Regions from separate parts of the Paraburkholderia sp. PAMB 6770 genome, predicted to be linked through region 2. Evidence: predicted binding sites of a transcription regulator. Region 2 holds the regulator's gene; the other holds the start of a gene.
The links. The regulator FliA, encoded in region 2, starts transcription of late flagellar genes. The targets are predictions, from matches to a motif close to CTAAAGTTTNNNNNNNNNNNGCCGNTA.
Positions count from the first base shown of each region.

Region 1: AC3AP7_RS03270 (DUF4088 family protein) is a predicted target of FliA. The motif match lies at 4,179-4,205, and genes of this name have one in related genera.

Region 1 is NZ_CM173238.1:683,664-693,579, forward strand. Features, by position in the region: gene AC3AP7_RS03250 (MATE family efflux transporter) at 1-346, opposite strand, end outside; gene AC3AP7_RS03255 (hypothetical protein) at 399-683, opposite strand; gene AC3AP7_RS03260 (RNA-binding S4 domain-containing protein) at 664-882, opposite strand; gene AC3AP7_RS03265 (ATP-dependent helicase) at 1,007-3,265, shown strand; gene AC3AP7_RS03270 (DUF4088 family protein) at 3,303-4,067, opposite strand; gene AC3AP7_RS03275 (AzlD domain-containing protein) at 4,237-4,578, opposite strand; gene AC3AP7_RS03280 (AzlC family ABC transporter permease) at 4,575-5,243, opposite strand; gene AC3AP7_RS03285 (helix-turn-helix transcriptional regulator) at 5,413-6,276, opposite strand; gene AC3AP7_RS03290 (CreA family protein) at 6,303-6,782, opposite strand; tRNA gene AC3AP7_RS03295 (tRNA-Asn) at 7,018-7,093, opposite strand; tRNA gene AC3AP7_RS03300 (tRNA-Asn) at 7,169-7,244, opposite strand; gene fdxA (ferredoxin FdxA) at 7,371-7,694, opposite strand; gene pncB (nicotinate phosphoribosyltransferase) at 8,017-9,210, shown strand; gene AC3AP7_RS03315 (LutC/YkgG family protein) at 9,320-9,916, shown strand, end outside.
Region 2 is NZ_CM173238.1:3,765,759-3,775,674, reverse strand. Features, by position in the region: gene flgC (flagellar basal body rod protein FlgC) at 1-281, opposite strand, end outside; gene flgB (flagellar basal body rod protein FlgB) at 397-891, opposite strand; gene flgA (flagellar basal body P-ring formation chaperone FlgA) at 1,111-2,565, shown strand; gene flgM (flagellar biosynthesis anti-sigma factor FlgM) at 2,726-3,079, shown strand; gene AC3AP7_RS17100 (flagella synthesis protein FlgN) at 3,154-3,594, shown strand; gene AC3AP7_RS17095 (BPSL0067 family protein) at 4,093-4,356, opposite strand; gene AC3AP7_RS17090 (Tle-like phospholipase domain-containing protein) at 4,474-5,916, shown strand; gene AC3AP7_RS17085 (ankyrin repeat domain-containing protein) at 5,913-6,734, shown strand; gene AC3AP7_RS17080 (ankyrin repeat domain-containing protein) at 6,724-7,545, shown strand; partial or broken gene AC3AP7_RS17075 (STY0301 family protein) at 7,511-7,999, shown strand; gene AC3AP7_RS17070 (RNA polymerase sigma factor FliA) at 8,123-8,857, opposite strand; gene AC3AP7_RS17065 (MinD/ParA family ATP-binding protein) at 8,884-9,753, opposite strand; gene flhF (flagellar biosynthesis GTPase FlhF) at 9,746-9,916, opposite strand, start outside.

The sequences.
Region 1 (9,916 bases), 790 kb from region 2:
CGAACGCCGGAATCGCGAGCAGCACGGACATCACGAAGCCGCTCCAGTAGATGTGCGGCACACGGTCGTCGGCCTGCGCGCCGCGCGCATGCGACACGCTGACGCTCACCGACGTCAGCACGCCCTGCAGCAGCGTCACCGTGACGAAGAACAGATTCGCGCCGAGCCCGCCGGCCGCGAGCGCATCGGGGCCGAGCGAGCCGAGCAGGATAGTGTCGGTGACGCCCATGGCCATCTGCGAGAGCTGGGCGATCGCGAGGGGAGCGGCGAGGCGCGCGGTGTCCGCGGCGTGGCGCGTTAGCGTGGGCGGAGGGGTGTCCGCCCGGGAAAAACCGGGTTCTGTCATGAAATGCGCGGCGCATGCGAACGATGCGCCGTTTTCTGCCAAAACGTACAGCTTAGGGGGAGCGCGCGCGGTTGTCGATCAATACGCACAATTCTGGTGCGACGACAGCGACGACAGCGACGACAGCGACGACAGCGACGACAGCGACGACAGCGACGACAGCGACGACAGCGACGACAGCGACGACAGCGACGACAGCGACGACAGCGACGACAGCGACGACAGCGACGACAGCGACGACAGCGACGACAGCGACGACAGCGACGACAGCGATGACAGCGACGACAGCGCGCCGCTTCCCCGTGCCGTGCCGCGCGCTACGCGTCGTGCACGGCAATGCGCGTGTCGCCGAGCAGCACCGCCTGGCCCGCGCGAATCTTGCAGGTCTTGCGCCGCTCGACCTGGCCGTCGACCGTGACCACCCCCGATGCGACCAGCGCCTTCGCGGCGCCGCCGCTGTCGGCGAGCCCGGTGATCTTCAGCAGATTGTGCAGTTCGATGTAGTCGCCGGTCAGCGTGAAGTCGAGGTTGGGCATCGTGTCGGGGAGCGCGGAGGGCGGGGTACGCATGATAAGCCAGATGAGCGGGGCGCACGTCCCTCGCATGCGCGACGCTCCGCGTGCCCGCCTGAAAAAAGGGGCGCTTGCGGCACCGGGTTGTATGGATATACAGTACGGACGCCGACCGCCTCGTGCGGCTTGTCCTGTTCCGCCTGACGACTTCATCGTGCTCACCGCTGCCGAATCCGCGCCACCCGACGCCGCCGCCTGGCGCGCGAAGCTCAACGACGCCCAGCGCGCCGCGGTCGAGTACGGCGTCGCGCCGGGAGCGGCGCCCGCCGGCCCGCTGCTCGTGATCGCGGGCGCGGGTTCCGGCAAGACGAGCACGCTCGCGCATCGGGTCGCTCATCTCGTCGTGCAGGGCGCGGATCCGCAGCGGATCCTGCTGCTCACCTTCTCGCGCCGCGCGGCCGCCGACATGACGCAGCGCGCCGGCCGGATCGTCGCGCAGGCGCTCGGCGCGCGGGCGATGGCCGCCCAGCCGCTCGCATGGGCGGGTACGTTCCACGGCATCGGCGCGCGCCTGCTGCGCGAGTATGCGGAGCGTATCGGTCTTGCGCCGGCCTTCACGATCGGCGACCGCGAGGACTCGGCCGACCTGATGAATCTCGTGCGCCACGATCTCGGTCTCGCCGCGAAGGAGCGGCGCTTTCCGGGCAAGCAGGCGTGTCTTGCGATCTATTCGCGGGTCGTCAATACCGGCGCGACGCTCGCCGACGTGCTGGAGCGCGCGTTCCCGTGGTGTCGCGACGCGCAGGACGACCTGCGGCGGCTATTCGCGGCATACGTGGACGCGAAGCAGAAACAGGGCGTGCTCGACTACGACGACCTGCTGCTGTACTGGTCGACGATGGCCGCGCATCCCGCGCTGGCGGCCGATCTGGCGAGCCGCTTCGATCACGTGCTGGTCGACGAGTACCAGGACACCAACCGGCTGCAGGCGTCGATCCTGCTCGCGCTGAAGCCGGACGGACGCGGCCTGACCGTGGTCGGCGACGACGCGCAGTCGATCTATGCGTTTCGCGGCGCGACCGTGCGCAACATCCTCGAGTTTCCGCAGTGCTTCGCACCGCCCGCGTGCGTCGTCACGCTCGAGCGCAACTATCGCTCGACCCGGCCGATACTCGCCGCGTCGAACGCGGTGATCGGACTCGCGCGGGAACGCTTCACGAAGAACCTGTGGACCGACGGCGGCGGCGCGCAGCGTCCCCGGCTCGTGAACGTCGCGGGCGAACTCGAACAGGCGCGCTACGTGGTCGAGCAGGTGCTCGACGCGCGCGAGGCGGGCAGCAAGCTGAAGGCGCAGGCCGTGCTGTTTCGCGCGGCGCACCACAGCGCCACGCTCGAAGTCGAGTTGAGCCGGCGCAACATCCCGTTCGTGAAGTTCGGCGGGTTGAAGTTTCTCGATGCCGCGCACGTGAAGGATCTGCTCGCGGTGCTGCGCTGGGCCGAGAATCCGCGCGACCGCGTCGCGGGTTTTCGGGTGCTGCAGCTATTGCCGGGGATCGGGCCGGCGATCGCCGCACGCGTGCTCGATGCGGTGGCGGAGTCCGCTGGCACAGGCACAGGCACAGGCACAGGCACAGGCACAGGCACAGGCACAGGCACAGGCACAGGAGCAGGAGCAGGCGCGCCTGTCGCGCGTCCGCTTGTCGCGGCGCTGGCAGCGTTCTCGCCGCCGCCGCGCGCGCTCGACGACTGGCCCGCGTTCGTCGCGCTGATGTCGGCGCTGGGCGGCGGCAGCGCGTGGCCCGGCGACGTGGAGGCGATCCGGCGCTGGTATACGCCCTGCGTCGAGCGCGACTACGAGGATGCGCCGATGCGCATCGCGGATCTGCTGCAGATGGAGAGCATCGCGGCGACCTATGCATCGCGCGAGCGCTTCCTGACCGAGCTGACGCTCGATCCGCCCGACGCGACGAGCGCCGAGGCCGGCGTGCCGCTGCGCGACGAGGACTATCTGATCCTCTCGACGATCCATTCGGCGAAGGGCCAGGAATGGCGCAACGTCTTCGTGCTGAACGGCGTGGACGGCTGCATTCCGTCCGACCTCGCGACGGGCAGCGACGACGAAATCGAGGAGGAGCGGCGCCTCCTGTACGTCGCAATGACGCGCGCGAAAGACGACCTGCATATCGTCGTGCCGCAGCGCTTTTACGTGCATGGCCAGGCCGCGCTCGGCGACCGGCATGTGTGGGCGTCGCGTACCCGTTTCATCCCGGAGGCGCTGCTGCCGCTGTTCGACGTGTCCGCCTGGCCGCGGGTGCCCGAGCCGGCTGCGCCGAGCACCGCCGGGCTGGCGGCGGCGGCCCAGGCGAAGCTCGACATCGCCGCCCAGCTCAGAAAAATGTGGGGGTGAACCGCGCACGGCGCCCGCAGGGCGCGTGCGCCGCGCGCTAGCGCGACTGCCGCGGCTGTTGCTGCGGGCGCGGCGGCGGCGTAAAGAAGTTGCGCAGCCACGCGGCAAGGCGCGAGAAGATGTCGTAGGGCTCTTCGACGAAGATTTCCGGCTTCAGCAGACGCAGATATTCCATGATCTGCTGGGCTTCCTGTTTCTGGAAGCTGCCGTGCGCAATGCCCAGACGCAGCAGGCCGCGCAGTTCGCCGAGCTTTTCCCGCGCGGTGCTGCCGACGCTCGTCTCGCACGCGACCTTCGCTTCGTAGACGCGCTGGCGCAGCGATTCGACCAGCCGCCACGCGGGGGTCTGCATCGTCTCCTCCAGCGACTGGATGTCCTGCACCGCGCCCTTGATCTGCGCGGCGAGCGGGTCCACCAGCGCGGCGTCTCCTTCCGATTCGCGCACGATCGCCGCCGCCCACTCGCGGCATTGCTTGCTCAACTCCTCCGGGGTCCATTCGGAGCGCGCGGCAAAGCCGAAGCCGAACTCGGCGGCCTGCTGCATCAGGATTGCGACCACGTCCGGGAATTCCTTGTCGAGCGTGCGCTTCGCCCACGCGTACTGCCCCCCCTGCAGCATCCGCTTCACCGCGTGCTCGGTGAGCGGCACCATGTTGTCGAGCAGCTTCGCGCGCAGGAAGTCCTCGAACGACGGCGTCGCGAACTGAGGGTCGAGCTTCAGCGAGACACGCAGAAAGGCGTCGAAATCCTTGCGCAGCGAGGCAATGGTTTCGTCCTTGATTGAAAGGGTAATCTGACCCATGTGCTGTCCCGGTTGGTCTCGCCGCGCGGCATCGATGCCCGGCGCGGCGGACCCTGCTTGTTGCCGCGTTACCGCCGGAATTGGCTTTCCGTCGAGCGGACCTCGACTGTTTAACGGCGAGCCGGGGTGAAACTTGAGGAAGCGGGCGGGCGTCCGGGACGCCGCCGCACTACGCGCCGGGCGCGGCGACGTGCATCACGAACGCTTGCCACGCGAAGAACACCGCGAGGCCGACCGCGATTGTCAGCAGCGGCCGCCGCGTCAGCGCGCTGACCGCGATCGCGGCGAGCGCGCCGGCCAGTTGCGGGTTGCGCCAGCTTAGTTCGGCGCCGTGGCCGTGCGGCGAGACGACCATCGGCACGATGATCGCCGTCAGCACGGTGACCGGCACGAAGCCGAGCGCAGTGCGCACGAGCGGCGGGAACACGAGCCGGTTGCCGAGCACGAAGACGATCGCGCGAATCGCCCACGTGATCAGCGCCATGCCGACGATGAGTGCGACGACGTTCATTGGGCACCTCCCGGGGTCGGCTGCCGGGCGCCCGGCAGCGACAGCAGCACGCCGAGCACGACGCCCGCGAACACGGCCCCGAGCAGCCCGAGCTTGTACGGCCAGCCCTGCCAGTACCAGGCGAGCGCGCCGGCCGTCGCGGCGGCGACGAAATGGCGCAGGGCCGCCAGTTGCGGCACGACGATCGCAATGAAGGTGGCCGCCATCGCAAAGTCGAGCCCGAGCGACTGCAGGCGCGGGAACGCTGCGCCGAACAGCAGCCCGGCGAGGGTCCAGAGCTGCCAGTTGACGTACATCGCAAGGCCCGCGCCGAGAAAGTAGTAAGGGCTCGCCGCCCCCGGCGGATGATGCCGGTAGTGCGACCACGCGACCGCGAACACCTCGTCGGTCAGCACGCCGCCGAGCCCGAGCCGCCAGCGCAGCGGCAGGTGCGACACATAGGGTGCGAGCGTCGCGCTGTAGAGCAGATGGCGCAGGTTCACGACGAACGTGGTGGCAAGCACGACGGCGAGGCCGGCGTGGGCGGCGATCAGGCCGAGCGCGATGAACTGCGCGGAGCCGGCGAACACGATCAGCGACATCAGCTGGCCGTGCCACGGCCGAAGCGGTCCGGTCGTGACGAGCGTGCCGAAGATCACGCCGAACGGCGCCGCGCCGACCATCATCGGGATGATGTCGCAGGCGCCCGCGGTGAATTCGCGAAAACGATGCGGTGGGTTCACGTTCCTCTCTCCATGGGCGGCGAGGATAACGCGGGCCCGCGGCGCTGGCTTGAACGTTCTTGCGGTCCGCGCGACCGCGTGCGCGCGGTGGGCCGGTTACCCCGCTACCCCGTCACGCGGATTGCCAGCGTCCGGGCGGCACGCCGAACATGCGGCGGAAATGGCGCGTGAAGTGACTCTGGTCGGCAAAGCCGCTCGCCGCGGCGACGTCCGCGACCGGCACGCCCGCGCGCAGCGGCGCGAGCGCGCGCTGCAGGCGCACCTGAGTGCGCCACGCGTGCGGCGGCAGGCCGGTGGCCTGCGCAAACAGGCGCGCCGCGTGAAACGGTGACAGGCCGACCTCGGCGGCCAGCTCGGCGAGCCGCAGCGCCTCGGTGAGATTGTCGCTCAGGTGCGCCTTCATCGCGGCGACCCGGATGTCGTCGGCGGCGATGCGGTGCGGCTGCGGCCGGCTGCGCGCGTGGCGCACGAGCAGCATCGACAGCGCGTCGAACATCGCCGTCTCGGCCGCAAGCGGATCGCCGTGCGCTTCGAGCAGCCGGTGCGCGTACGCCAGGCGCCGCGCGAGCGCGGGATCGCGGATCACACCGGGTTCGAACCACGGCAGATCTTGCGGCGATCCGGCCAGGTCGGTCGCGAGCCGGTGGATGAATTCGACCGGCGCGTACAGCACCCGGTAGCGCCAGCCTGCCTCGACCGCGCGGGCGCCGGTGTGCAGTTCGCCCGGATGGATGACCGGCACGCTGCCTGCCTCCGCGACGTGGTTGGCGCCGCGGTAGCGGTAGCTCTCGGCGCCGGCGACGATCACCGGAATCGTGTACGCGTCGTGCCAGTGCGGCGCGAACGTGTGATCGTGATATTCGGCGGTCACAAGGTCGGCGCCGGGCAGCAGCGGGGTGCGCCAGTAGCGGGCGCTGTCGCGAAAATGCGCGGCCGGCGCGCGCGGCCGCGCGACCGGCGGGGCGGATGCACGCATGGGGGACGGTGCGCGGCGGGTGGCGGTCATTTCAGCGGGATCGTCGTGCCGGCCGGCAGCGGCACTGCGCTGACGCTGTTTTTCGCGCTGCCGCTCGCGACCCGGTCGCTATAGGTCAGGTAGACGAGCGTGTCGCGTTTCGCGTCGACCACGCGGACCACGTGCAGCGTCTTGAAAATGAGCGACATGCTGACCGAGAACACGTCCGCCTGCTGCTTGAGCGGCCCGTTGAAATGGATCGGGCCGACCTGGCGGCAGGCGATCGACGCCTCGGTCGGATCTTCGGCAATCCCGAGCGTTCCCTTGATGCCGCCCGTGCGGGCCCGCGACACGTAACAGGTCACGCCCTGCACGAGCGGGTCGTCGTAGGCCTCGACCACGACGCGATCCGAGCCGGTGAAATGGAAATTGGTGTTGACGCTGCCGATTTCCTCGCTGCGGGCTGGCGGGACGAGGGCGGCAACGGCGGCGATCGCGAATGCGGCACGCAACAGGCGGATGGTCATGGGCGGCGGGGAACGGGAAACGGGGAAACGCCCATCGTAACGCGATTGCGTGCGGCGCGGATGGCGGGCGGAGAAGAGCGGACGTGGGCCGAGAGGGCGCACAAAACTGGTGACGTGGCGAGCGACGAGACACCACGAAGTGAAGTGGTACAAAACCAAACGGCGCAAAACCAAACGGCGCAAAACCGACGCCACCAAGCAAAAGGCCCGCATGGATGCGGGCCTTCGCAATTCTTGGCTCCCCGACCTGGGCTCGAACCAGGGACCTACGGATTAACAGTCCGGCGCTCTACCGACTGAGCTATCGGGGAACAGCTGTGCAACACGACGGCGCGTCACTTGACGCATAAAAAAGCCCGTTCTGGTTAACGGGCCTTTGCAATTCTTGGCTCCCCGACCTGGGCTCGAACCAGGGACCTACGGATTAACAGTCCGGCGCTCTACCGACTGAGCTATCGGGGAACAACAACAGCAGAGAAACGGGATTTTAGGGGGTGTGCACGGGACTGTCAATACCCCGACTTCTCCCGAAAGGCGGTGCGGCGGCTGCGGCAAGCCTGCGCGCAGCCCGCGGCAGCCGGACGCCGCTTAGCGCGCGAGCAGCGCGAGTTTGTCCTTGACGTCCTTGAACTCGTCCGCTTCGGGCAGCGGCGCCTTGGTCTTCGTGATGCTCGGCCAGCCCTTCGCGAGATCCGCGTTCAGCGCGATGAAGTTCTGCTGGTCGCCCGGCACGTCTTCCTCGGCGTAGATCGCGTTCACCGGGCACTCGGCGACGCACACGGCGCAGTCGATGCACTCGTCCGGGTCGATCGCGAGGAAGTTGGGACCTTCGCGAAAGCAGTCCACCGGACACACATCGACGCAGTCGGTATAGCGGCACTTGATGCAGCTTTCGGTCACAACGTGGGTCATTCAGGCAGCTCCTGCATGCAGTATCGGGGGAGGCAAAACGCCAAAAGCGGTATTGTAACTGAACGTCAAGAGGCATATCACGCCGCGCGCCGGCGGGCTCTTATACCTTTTCGTGATTAGTTTATGGCCGTCCCGCCGGGGCGCGCGGGCCGCTGCGCGCGCACGCATTCGGGTAACATGGGCGCAGGGCGGCGCGCGAGGGGAGGCCGCCGGCTGGCCGCGGTGTCGGCGGGGTGCCGGCGCAGTACGGCCGGGATATCCGGCTCGCGTCGCCGGTCGGCCGCCGGGCTCGCGCCGCCAGTTTTGCACCGTTGGCACCATCATGATCATCACTTCGCTGCTCGATACCGATCTCTACAAGTTCACGATGATGCAGGTGGTCCTGCATCATTTTCCCGCCGCCAGCGTCGAGTACCGCTTTCGCTGCCGCACGCCGGACGTCGACCTCGTGCCGTACGTGGACGAGATCCGCGACGAGGTCCACAAGCTGTGCGCGCTGCGCTTCACCGGCGAGGAGCTGGACTACCTGAGGCGCATGCGTTTCATCAAGAGCGATTTCATCGACTTCCTTGCGCTCTTTCACCTGAACGGGAAGTACATCTCGATCGAACCGTCCGCAAAGGGCAACGGCGAGATCGAGATCGGCATCAAGGGGCCGTGGCTGCACACGATCCTGTTCGAGATTCCGGTGCTCGCCATCGTCAACGAGGTCTACTTCCGCAACACGCAGAAGGAGCCGGCGTATGGCGAGGGCCGCGAGCGGCTCGGCGAAAAGATCAAGCTGCTCGGCGCGCGCCCGGAGTTCGCCGACTGCAAGATTGCCGACTATGGCACGCGGCGGCGCTTCTCGAAGCGCTGGCACGAAGAGGTGACCCTCACGCTGAAGGACGACCTGGGCGAGCAGTTCGCCGGTACGAGCAACGTGTTCTACGCGATGAAGCACGGCCTCACGCCGCTCGGCACGATGGCGCACGAATATCTGCAGGCCTGCCAGGCACTCGGGCCGCGGCTGCGCGACTCGCAGATCTTCGGCCTGGAACAGTGGGCGAAGGAGTATCGGGGCGACCTCGGCATCGCGCTGTCCGACGTGTACGGGATGGATGCGTTCCTGCGCGACTTCGACATGTACTTCTGCAAGCTGTTCGACGGCGCGCGCCATGACTCGGGCGATCCGTTCGAGTGGGGCGAGCGGCTGCTGAAGCACTACGAGGCGAACCGGTGCGATCCGCGCACGAAGGTGCTGGTGTTCTCCGATGCGCTCGATATCCCGAAAGTGCTGCAGTTGTACGAGCGCTTTCGCGGGCGCTGCAAGCTCGCGTTCGGGGTCGGCACGAACCTCACCAACGATCTCGGCTACAACCCGTTGCAGATCGTGATCAAGATGGTCCGTTGCAACGGACAGCCTGTCGCGAAGCTGTCCGATTCTCCCGGCAAGAACATGTGCGACGACAAGGCCTATCTTGCTTATCTGCGCCAGGTGTTCGGTATTCGCCAGCCGGAGGGCGCATCGGCCTGACGCCGTGCCGCCGTGTGCGCGCATTGGCCGGATGGCCGCGTGTTTGCGCGCGGGGGCGCCGGTATAATCCTCGCGAAGCCGTCTGGCTAACGACACGAGGACCGCGCTCATGGATACATCGATTGCCCGCCGCAACATCCTTGCGCGCATTCGCGCGGCCCAGGGGCGCGACGCGGAACCGGCCGCCGTCGAGCATGACGCGGTGGCCGATTATCTGGCGCGTCATCCGCGCGGTCCGCAGCCGGTCCTGCCGGCAGACCGCGTCGCGCGCTTTGCCGAGGAGGCGCAGAAGCTCGCCACGACCGTCGATTCCATCGCGACGCTCGCCGAGGCGCCGCTTGCCGCGCATCGCTACCTGAGCGCGCACGGCCTGCCGCTGCGCGCGGTTGCGTGGCACACGCTGAGCAGCCTCGACTGGGCGGCGGCGGGGCTCGCGGTCGAATGCCGCAAGCCGGGCGAGGCCGACGCGGTCGGCATCACCGGCTGCTTTTGCGCCACCGCCGAAACCGGGACGCTCGTGCTGCTGTCCGGTCCGCAGACGTGGGCGTCGGCTGCGCTGCTGCCTGAAACGCATCTGGCCATCGTGCCGGCATCGCGCATCGTCGGCGGACACGAAGACGCGTTCGACCTGATCCATGCCGAGCGGGGCGAGTTGCCGCGTGCGGTCAACTTCGTGTCGGGACCGTCGCGAACCGGCGACATCGAG
Region 2 (9,916 bases):
GGATTGGCAGCCGGGTTGCCCGGGTCGTAGACGGTCTTCATCGGCGTCGGGTCGTCGACCACGCCGGTCACCTTCACGCCGCCCACCTGCTGGCCGGACGCGGTGCGCGCCCCGCCCAGCGGGTCGACCGCGAACACCACCTGCTTGGCCACGTAGGGCTTGCCGTCGGGACCGGTCGTACTGTCGACGTTCGCGAGGTTCGACGCGGTGACGTTCAGCCGCTCCGACTCGGCCGACATCGCCGAGCCCGCGACGTTGAATATGTTCATCAGGGATGGCATGGCTTCTCTGACCTCTCGTGCCGGCGGCGCCGGCGTAATGACTGCCTGTAGCGGTGATGGATGGCGGTGCGTGCGGCCTGCGTTTTCTGCCCGTCAGGCTGTCGTCATGAATTCGTCAGGATCCCGATGTAATGGCCGACTGCAGCATCTTGATCTGCGTCGATACCTCGGTCATCGTCGATTCGTAATGCAGCGTGTTGTCGGCAAACTGCACGCGTTCGGTGTCGAGGTCCACCGTGTTGCCGTCGAGCGCCGGCTGCGCCGGGATGCGGTACTGCAGCTGGCCGTAGTCGTCGCTCGTGCCGCCGGTCGCCGCGAGCGTCGCGCGGCCCGCCATGTCGCGCGCGTCGGTGGTCGCCATCGACATGCCGGACGTGACGCCGGCCGGCTGCGTCAGCGGCAGCGTCGAGCTGTTCGAGGCGGCGGTGCCGCCCGTGCCGTCGGTCTTCTTCAGCGCCCCGGCGAGCGACGAGGCGAAATCGACATCGCGCGCCTTGTAGCCCGGCGTGTCCGCGTTCGCGATGTTCGACGACAGCAACTCCTGCCGGTACGAACGGACATCGAGCGCCTGGCGGCCAAAGGCAAGTTCGGCATCGAGTTTGTCGAGCATGAAATTCTCCGAAAGCGGTTCCGCCGCACCCTTCGCAAACGCCGCGCGCTCTGGCTGCGCACCCCGCGAAGGGCCTTTTGCATGAGACGCATCTTAGGGTCGGCCTGCAACCGGCAATCGTCGGAATAACCGGGGAAGGTCGCCTCTATTCGGCGTTTGCGAAGTGCGGGTGCTCTCTAGAATGCGATTCGTACCGTTGCCTTACGCTGGAGATCGTCGATGTCCCGAGCCCAATCCGATGTGCGCCAGCTACTGCGCCGCATCGTTGCGCGGCACGCTGCCTTCTGGCTGGCGTGCGCGGCGGCCGGCGCATGGACGACGCCGGCCGCGTTCGCCGACAGCGGCGGCGCGATCGTGATTCCCGGACCGGGCGAACAGAATCCCGCCGACCTCGCGCGGATGACGGCCATGGCCACCTCGGGCGGCGCGCACGCGGCAGCCAGCGCGAACCCGCATGTGACGTTCGGCGCGGTGAGCCCGCAAGGCGCGCCCGACCGCTTCAGCGCAATGGCGAACCAGAACGGCGCGATCGTGATCCCCGGCCCCGGCGAGCGGCCGGCCGGCGCCGCGAACAACCCGGGGTTGACACGCGTCAATCTCGATCAGCAGATGGTCGCAAGCCAGGTGACGCCGGTGATCGTCAACGCGGGCGCGCCGGCCACCGTGCGCCGCGCCGCCTATGCGATTCCGTCGACGGCCGCCGCCCCGCAGGCGGCCAGCGCGGAACTCGACAGCCTCACGTCGCGCGGCGAGCCGCCCATGCTGGCCGCCAGCGGGGCGAGCCCCCCGCGCCCGGCCGCCACGCCGCGCCTGACGGCCGCCGCCGCGCCGGGCGTCCCCAGCGGAGCTGCGCCCGCCGTGCCGTTTCAGGCACGCGATCTCGAACAGGCCAACCAGCGCGCGAAACTGGTCCAGGCGCTGCAGGCCATGCAGGCGCACGCAACGCCCGCCGCAGCGCAGCGCGTCGCCGTCCCCACGCGCGTCGCCGCGGCGCGGCCGGCGCAAGCCGGAGTGCAAACGGGCGCACAGGTATGGTCGGCCGCGCCGGCCGGCCAGGAAGACGGCGACGCGATCCGTGCCGCCGCGCTCGCCTTCTTGCAACAGCAGGCGGTCGGTCTGCCCGGCCAGGTCGATATCTCGGTGAGGCCCGCCTTCCCGCGCGGCCTTGCCGCCTGCGACGCGCTGCAGCCGTTCATGCCGAATGGCGCGCGTCTGTGGGGACAGACCACGGTCGGCGTGCGCTGCTCGGGCGCGCATCCGTGGACCGTCTGGCTGCAGGCGCACGTGTCGATTCACGCGACCTACTACGTGGCCACCCATACGCTCGCGCCCGGCGAGGTGGTGTCGGCCGCCGACATCATTGCGCGCGACGGCGACCTGACGATGCTGCCGATGTCGATCGTCACCGCCCCGTCGCAGGCGATCGGCGCGATTGCCCTGATGCGCGTGGGCGCGGGCCTGCCGCTGCGGCTGGACATGCTGAGGAACGCCGCCCAGGTGACCGCCGGCCAGATGGTTCATGTGGTCGCGCAGGGCGACGGCTTTTCGATTTCCGCCGAAGGCAGCGCGCTCAGCAACGCGCAGCCGGGCCAGCCGGTGCGCGTGAAAACCGCGAACGGGCAGATCATCATGGGCATCGTGAAGGACAGTTCGACCGTGGAGATCCAGATGTGACCCCGCGCGGCAGGCGCGACGCGGCGGGTTGGACGATGGGCGGGTGCGGGCAAAAAAGCCCGCGCGGTCAAATACATGGTTACAAAGGGATACGTGGATTGCGCTAAAGTTTGGCTAACGGCATGCCGTTATCAGGCTCAAATAGCTGAGGAAGCCAATCGTGAAGATCGATTCCACCACCAATTCCAAGCTGGACAGCCTGTCGGGCCGCGCGTCGCGCACCCAGCAGGACGGTTCGGCTGCGTCGGCGCCGGCGAGCGCCGGCTCGGCGGCGTCCACGCCGAGCCCCGCGAGTGCGGGCGGCGACGCGAGCGTGAGCCTGTCCGGCCTGTCGTCCGATCTGCGCAGCGCGGCGGCGTCGGATTCGGGCGACATCAATACGGCGCACGTCGAGGCGATCAAGTCGGCCATCGCCAACGGCACGTTGACGATCGACCCCGGCAAGATTGCGGACGGCGTGCTCGAAACCACCCGCAGTCTGCTGCAAACACGCGCCCCGGCGACCGGCAATTGAGGCTGGGCGCCGCACGGCGACACCTTGAAACCCTGACCCGCGCCGGGCGCGGGCCGCTGTGAATGCGAGTTGTGATGAAAGACGCGCTGCTTGCCACCATCGTCGACGAATACGCGACCATCGAAGCGTTTGCCTCCGTGCTGGCCGTCGAGCAGAAGGCGCTCGGGATGGTCGATCCGGCCGACACGCTGAAGCCCATTGTCGAGAAGAAAACCGAGCTGGTCGGCAAGCTCGCGCGGCTCGAAAAGATCCGCGACGAGCAACTGGCCGAAATGGGCCTGCCGGGCGGCTGGACCGGCATCGAACTGGCGGCCGGCGACGACCCGAAGCTCGCCGCCCAATGGAAGCTGCTGCAGCAGTCGGTCGAGCGCGCGCGCCGCTCGAACCGGACCAACGGCATCCTGATCCGCACGCGGATGGAGTACAACCAGCGCGCGCTCAACGTGCTGCAGGTACGTCAGCCCAAACCCGCCCTGTATGGCCCGGACGGACGCATGCCGGGCCGGGCGTTCTGAGCGCGGGCGATTGCCCGGATAGCGCGTGTTTCCGTCTGTTTCCGTCTGTTTCCGTCTGTTTCCGTCTGTTTCCCTCTCTTTTCCTGCCCGGTCGGTTCACGGCGCGCCGCCGTAACTCCGCTGCCTCGGGTTGAAACCCGAAGAAGTCCATGAAAGCGCCCTGTGCGGGCGCTTGCATACCTGCGCGCCTCGACAGGGCCATCGGTTCAATGATCATTCGTGGACGATCGACGCACCTCGTCGCCTGGGCGACGGGACTCTCGACCATGCCCGACAGTCTTGTCAGGCGGCCTCGCACCAGAACATGACATCGACGCGTGGCTGCCGCGAGGGACATCGCCGCCACCATGAACCATCGAGGTGATTTCTCGCTCATTCGACCACCGAGCGTGCATCGCCACGCTTGCTCTGTGCGGTGAACTTCCCGTTTTTGCCTTTGCCGGGAAAGAGCAAACCTCTTTTCCTGATCGTCATCGCTGGACGATCAGCGGTCTATCACTACGATGCCGCAACAGTCCGGGCTGATATAAAGCGCCCCGTGCTTACCGTATGCGTGATCGGGATCGCATCCTTTTCAAACGCGGCAATGGCGGCAATGACCGCTCCTTTCCTCGACGCCCGATCTCCCTTGACAGGTGCCCCTTCGCTCCAGAGCGAAGACGCCGGCGCGCCGGTGAATGGCTTGACAAGCGTGACGCACTGCCTTGTTCCCACTACGGGCACCTTGTCCAACGATCCAGCCGCGGCATGAACGTGCGGCATTGCATGTCCTGGACAACGCTCGACAAGTCCGCCTCATTTTTCAGATTACTCCGATAGGCACCCTCCCCCCGGAAAGCTAGGTTGCGTTCTCCGTGTCAGGAAACGAGGAGAAGCAGGATGGCAGACGAACGGCATCCCCTTACGCACACGTTCGGATTCGACCGGCTGGTGAGCCGCTACGAAGAGGAAACGTGCCGGCTGGAGCGCGCACTTGCCTCGCATTGCGCGACGCTGCGCAGCCACCGCTTCGAACTGAAGGAACGCGTCGGGTTTGCCCGGCGGCCGCATACCGGCAAGCTGGCGCAGGCGCTCTGGGACGTCTCGTGGCGGATGCCGGACCTGCATGGGGCACGCCTCGGCGAGCTGCGCGCGACGCGCGGCGTGGAATCGGTGGCCGCGCGGCTGCCCGGCTGGCTCGATCCGTACGGGACGGCTGACGTGATGGAGGTGACCGGCATCGTGCGGGCCGACCCGCAGGCGTCGCCGGTGGAGCGCGCGCAGGCCCGCTTTGCGATGAAACGCATCGTCGGGTTTGGGCAGGCGGTCGTGGATGCGCGCGAGTCGCTCGATCTGGACTTCGCGGGCGACCATCTGATCGATGCGGCGCGGGAGATCGGCACGGAGACGGTGGTCGACGTGCTGCTCGGACGGGCGACCGTCCGGGTGTCCCACGGTGCGACGGCCACGCCCGAACCGCACCGGGCCCCGGCGAAGCCCGCGCGCACGGCGGCTTCGTCCCGCGCCGCTGCGGCGCCGGCCCCCGCGGCGCCGACCAAGGCGCAGCGCTGGGCCGAGCGCAAGCAACGGGTGGCAGCCGGACGCGCGGCGCCGTCGGCGCGGGCGAACGCGGCCGCGCAGCGGCTCGCGATCAATAACGTGGCGGTGGAAAAAGCGCGGCTCGCCGATCATGTCTATCACCCGACGCGGGCGGTGCCGCAGGGGTGGAGGAATGTGAGCGGGGATGCGGGGGTGCTGAAGCAGTATGGCCTCGCGCCACGCAACCTCCAGATCACCAATACCAATTTCCGCGCGCAGCTTTATACGCCCGATCCCAACGTGTTTGGCCAGGACATGAAACCGACGCTGGCATTCAAGGGCACTGAAAAGACAAGTCTTGACGATTGGTCGAACAACGCTTTACAGGCTCTAAATATGGACTCGGCTTACTACGCAAGAGCCGTAAAGGTCGGGATGAAGTTGCTGGATATCGCAATGCCCATTGATATCACCGGCCATTCGTTAGGCGGAGGTTTGTGCTCGGCGGCTTCGGTCGCCAGCGGCAAGGACTGCTGGAGTTTCAACGCTGCAGGGTTACGCCCGGAAACGGTTGCGCGTTATGGAGGCACACCACAGCTATCCAAGGTATACGCATATCACGTCGACGGTGAAATCCTGACAACGGTCCAGCACCTTATGCCGCTGCCTGAAGCAATTGGAGCGCCTTATCCCCTACCTGGCAACGGCATGCCGCTCAGCCGCCACGCGATCGAGGAAGTAATCGCTGGCATCGAAAAACAGAAGGAGGAAGACATGGCGATCCTGCAGGAGTTGGCACCATGAAACGTGGAATTGCTGCGCTCATCCTGGTCACCCTCTTGCTATCGCTGATGCCCTTTGCGAAAAACATCATGAAAAAATTCCCCGCCACCGATTTCTTCTCTGGCCAGCAACTCGTGCTCGCCCAGGCCATCGAAGAGGGCGACATCCACAAGGTTCAGCAACTTGCCCCTGCCACCGATCTCAACACGCCCGGGCACAAGCACATGACGCTGCTATTCTTCGCCCTGCAGGAAGCACTCAAGCGTGATCCGAAACAACTGGCCATGATTACAGCGCTGGTCAGGGCCGGTGCGAACCCGCAACAGCAAGTGCCGAATCTGGGCAGCCTGCTGGACGTTGCACTCAACACACCCCATCCCGAATTCCTGCGCGCGCTGCTCGACGGCGGCCTCGATCCGAACACGATGATCGACGGAGATGCGCCCATCCTTTTCTGTGTGGCCCAGGAACCGACGTTCGAATCACTCAAACTGCTCGTTGAACGAGGCGCAGACATCAACAAGCGGGATTCGCTTCGCAACACGGCACTCTACGAAGCGCTAGCAGCATATTCATTGGATCAGGTCGACTATCTGCTCGATCACGGCGCCAACCCCAACACCTGGAACGTCAACGGTCTCTCCTTCGCCGCGGCGTTGTCTACCCGCATCAACATCAACGCCTCAGCCCCCGATTCGATCACCTACAAAAAACTCGTCGAAATCCGCGACCGCATCATCCGCCTGGGAGTCCAGTGGCCGCCGGAAACGCCCGAGCAGATCCGCGCGCAGTGGGGCGAAGCCAATGGCGATGTGGACGACCGCAAGCATGTCCGGTAAGGCCTGCGTGCGCACCGCGCTGGCGATCGTGCTGTTGTGCTGCAGCGTGTGCGCGTGCGCCATGAAAAAATTCCCCGCTACCGATTTCTTCTCCGGGCAGCAACTCGTGCTTGCCCAAGCCATCGAAGAGGGCGACATCCAGAAGGTTCAGCGACTTGCCCCCGCCACCGATCTCGACACGCCCGGGCGCAAGCACATGACATTGCTGTTCTTCGCCGCACAGGAAGCGCTCAGGCTCGACCCCAAACAGTTGGCCATGATCCCGATACTGCTGAAGGCGGGCGCCAACCCGCAACAGGAGGTGCCGAATTTCGGGAGCCTGCTGGACTTCGCTCTAAACAGCCCGCATCCCGAGTTCCTGCGCGCGCTGCTCGACGGCGGTCTCGATCCGAACACGATGATCGAGGGCCGAGTCCCGATCCTCTTCTTTGTGGTCCAGGAACCCACATTCGCCTCACTCAAACTGCTCGTCGAACGAGGCGCAGATGTCAACCAGCGGGATTCGCTGCGCAATACCCCGCTTTACGAGGCGCTGATGGGCGATTCGCTCGACCAGATCGACTATCTGCTCGACCACGGTGCCAACCCTAATACATGGAACAGGAACGGCGTGTCGTTCGCACTCGCATTGTCCGACGATCTCAACCGGAATGCCGTCGCCCCCGATTCGATCACCTACAAAAAACTCGTCGAAATCCGCGACCGCATCATCCGCCTGGGAGTCCAGTGGCCGCCGGAAACGCCCGAGCAGATCCGCGCGCGGTGGGGCGAAGCCAATGGCGATGTGGACGACCGCAAGCATGTCCAATAGTCGAACAGGCATGAAACCGCAGCGATGGGTAAGTCTGGCGGCGATCGCCCTCGCGACCGCTGCCGTTTCGTCGCGCGCCGCAGTGCACGCGGACGCGCCATGCCCTTCCCGGATACCGGTCACGCAGCATCTCGTCGGCAACGCGCCGGACGGGTGGTCGAATCTCGATGCAAAAGACGCCTACCCGCTCGTCAACATCACGTTCTGGCGCGGGCCGCCAGACTAGCGGGCATTGCTCGCGCCGTCCGGCGAACGGCGCAACGACACGGGTCCGGTCACCATCTGGACGTTTGCGAAATCGGACATCGACGACTGGGTCGCCTGCGAATACGCCGGTACCGGCGTGGTCCTCGCAAGGCCGCTCGGGAGACACGTCGAGCGCTGTACAGTGCAGTACGACAGGCATTTTTCGAGCCCCGTCGCTCAGCATTGGCATTGCGAGTCCGCGCGGTGAATCGTGCGACCTCGCGAGCGCGCCGCGCCCCCTGAAAAAAGCGCCGTCCCACGGACGGCGCAAGTCGCGTGCATCGTCAACAACCTGTCGCGGCGGCGCCGATGCCTGCGCCACCGCCTCGCCTTACTCGGTTTCGGCCTTCGCCCACGCCATTTCACGTAGCCGCGTGCGCAGCCGCGCGACAGCCTGGCTGTGCAGCTGGCAAACGCGCGATTCGCTGACCTCCATCACCGCGCCGATCTCGCGCAGGTTCATCCCGCGCTCGTAGTAGAGCGACATCAGCAGCTTCTCGCGCTCCGGCAGCCGCTCGATCGCCTCGACGAGCGCCGCGCGCAGGCTCTCGTCGAGCAGCGCCGACAGCGGATCCGCATGATCGACGCAGTAGCGGTCGAGGAACGGCTCGTCGTCGGCCGAGCGGTCGAAGTCCTCGTAGTAGATGAGCTGGCTGCCATGCAGGTCCTGCAGCATCGACTGGTATTCGTCGAGCGGCATCTTCAGATGCTCGGCGATCTCCGTTTCGCTCGCCGAGCGTCCGAGCGACTGCTCGACCTGATGCACCGCCATCTCGACCTCGCGCGACGTGCGGCGCAGGCTGCGCGGCAGCCAGTCGTTGCTGCGCAGCTCGTCGAGCATCGCACCGCGGATGCGCTGGCTCGCATAGGTTTCGAACTGCGCGCCCTGGTCTTCCTTGTACCGGCTCGCCGCGTCGAGCAGGCCGATCATGCCGGCCTGGATCAGGTCGTCCAGATCGACGCTCGCCGGCATCTTCGCCACCAGTTGCAGACCAAGCCGGCGCACGAGCGGCGCGTACTTCGTCAGAACCTCGGCCTGGGAAACCTTTCCCTGAGCGTTGTACATCGTGCTCCCCTTGTCCGCGCCCGCGCTCACGCGTGCTGCGCAGACGGTTGGTCGGCGTGTTGCGCCGCTGTGACTGTCGCGGACGCCACCCAGTGGCGCCGGGACGACATCGCTGGCCGCATCGGCCAGTACTGCAATTCGGCGGCAAGATGACGGAAATCGCGCGCAGCCGGCGTCGACGGAAACGCGTCGACGACGCAGCGCGACAACTCGCGCGCGCGCGCCATGCGCGAATCCGCCGCAATGCAGCCGGCTTCGTCGAGCGACACCGTCAGGTAGCGTTGCGCGACCCCCGCGAGATTCGCAAACGCGGTACGCGCATCGGCGACGCTGTGCACGTGATTCACCAGCACGCGAAACTGCGCGATCCCGTGCGCGTAGTGCAGCCGCTTCACCGCCGCATACGCATCGGTGATGGTCTGCGCGGCCACGCGCGTGACGATCATCAGGTCGTGCGACTGCTGCGCGAGCGCCGACAGCTGCCCCGTTCCGCCCAGCTGCGCATCGATCAGCACGATGTCCGCCCCGCCGTCGAGCAGCCGGTCCACGTGCGCGCTGCTGTATGCATCGTCCTGCGCGCGCGGCGCCGCGAGCACCCAGAAGCCGAGCGGATGACGCGCGGCAGCGGTGTCGAGCGGCATGTCGCCGCGCATCACCGCGCCGAAATTGCCGGCGCCGCGCAGGCCGCCGAGCATCGCGCTCACGGTGCCGGGGCGCGTGCATTCGTCGACGATCAACACGTCCTTGCCCTGCTCGGCGAGCGCGGCGGCCAGGTTGACGACAGCCGTCGTGCAACCGACGCCGGGCGAGCCGCCCGCCACCGCCAGCACCCGCGAACCGCTGCGGGCAAGGAGGCGCCGCAATCCTTCAGCCTGATCGGAAACGACTTTATCCAAAGCGTACCTCGTGCAGTTCTGACGTCGAGCGCGCCGACAGCGCGGCGAGCAGCGCCGGGATGTCTTCGTCCTGCGGCACGAACGGCGAGTGGTCGCGCGGAATGCAGAACGCACTCTTGATCAGGAACTTGCGGGTCGCGACGTACAGGTTCTCCGGCACCTT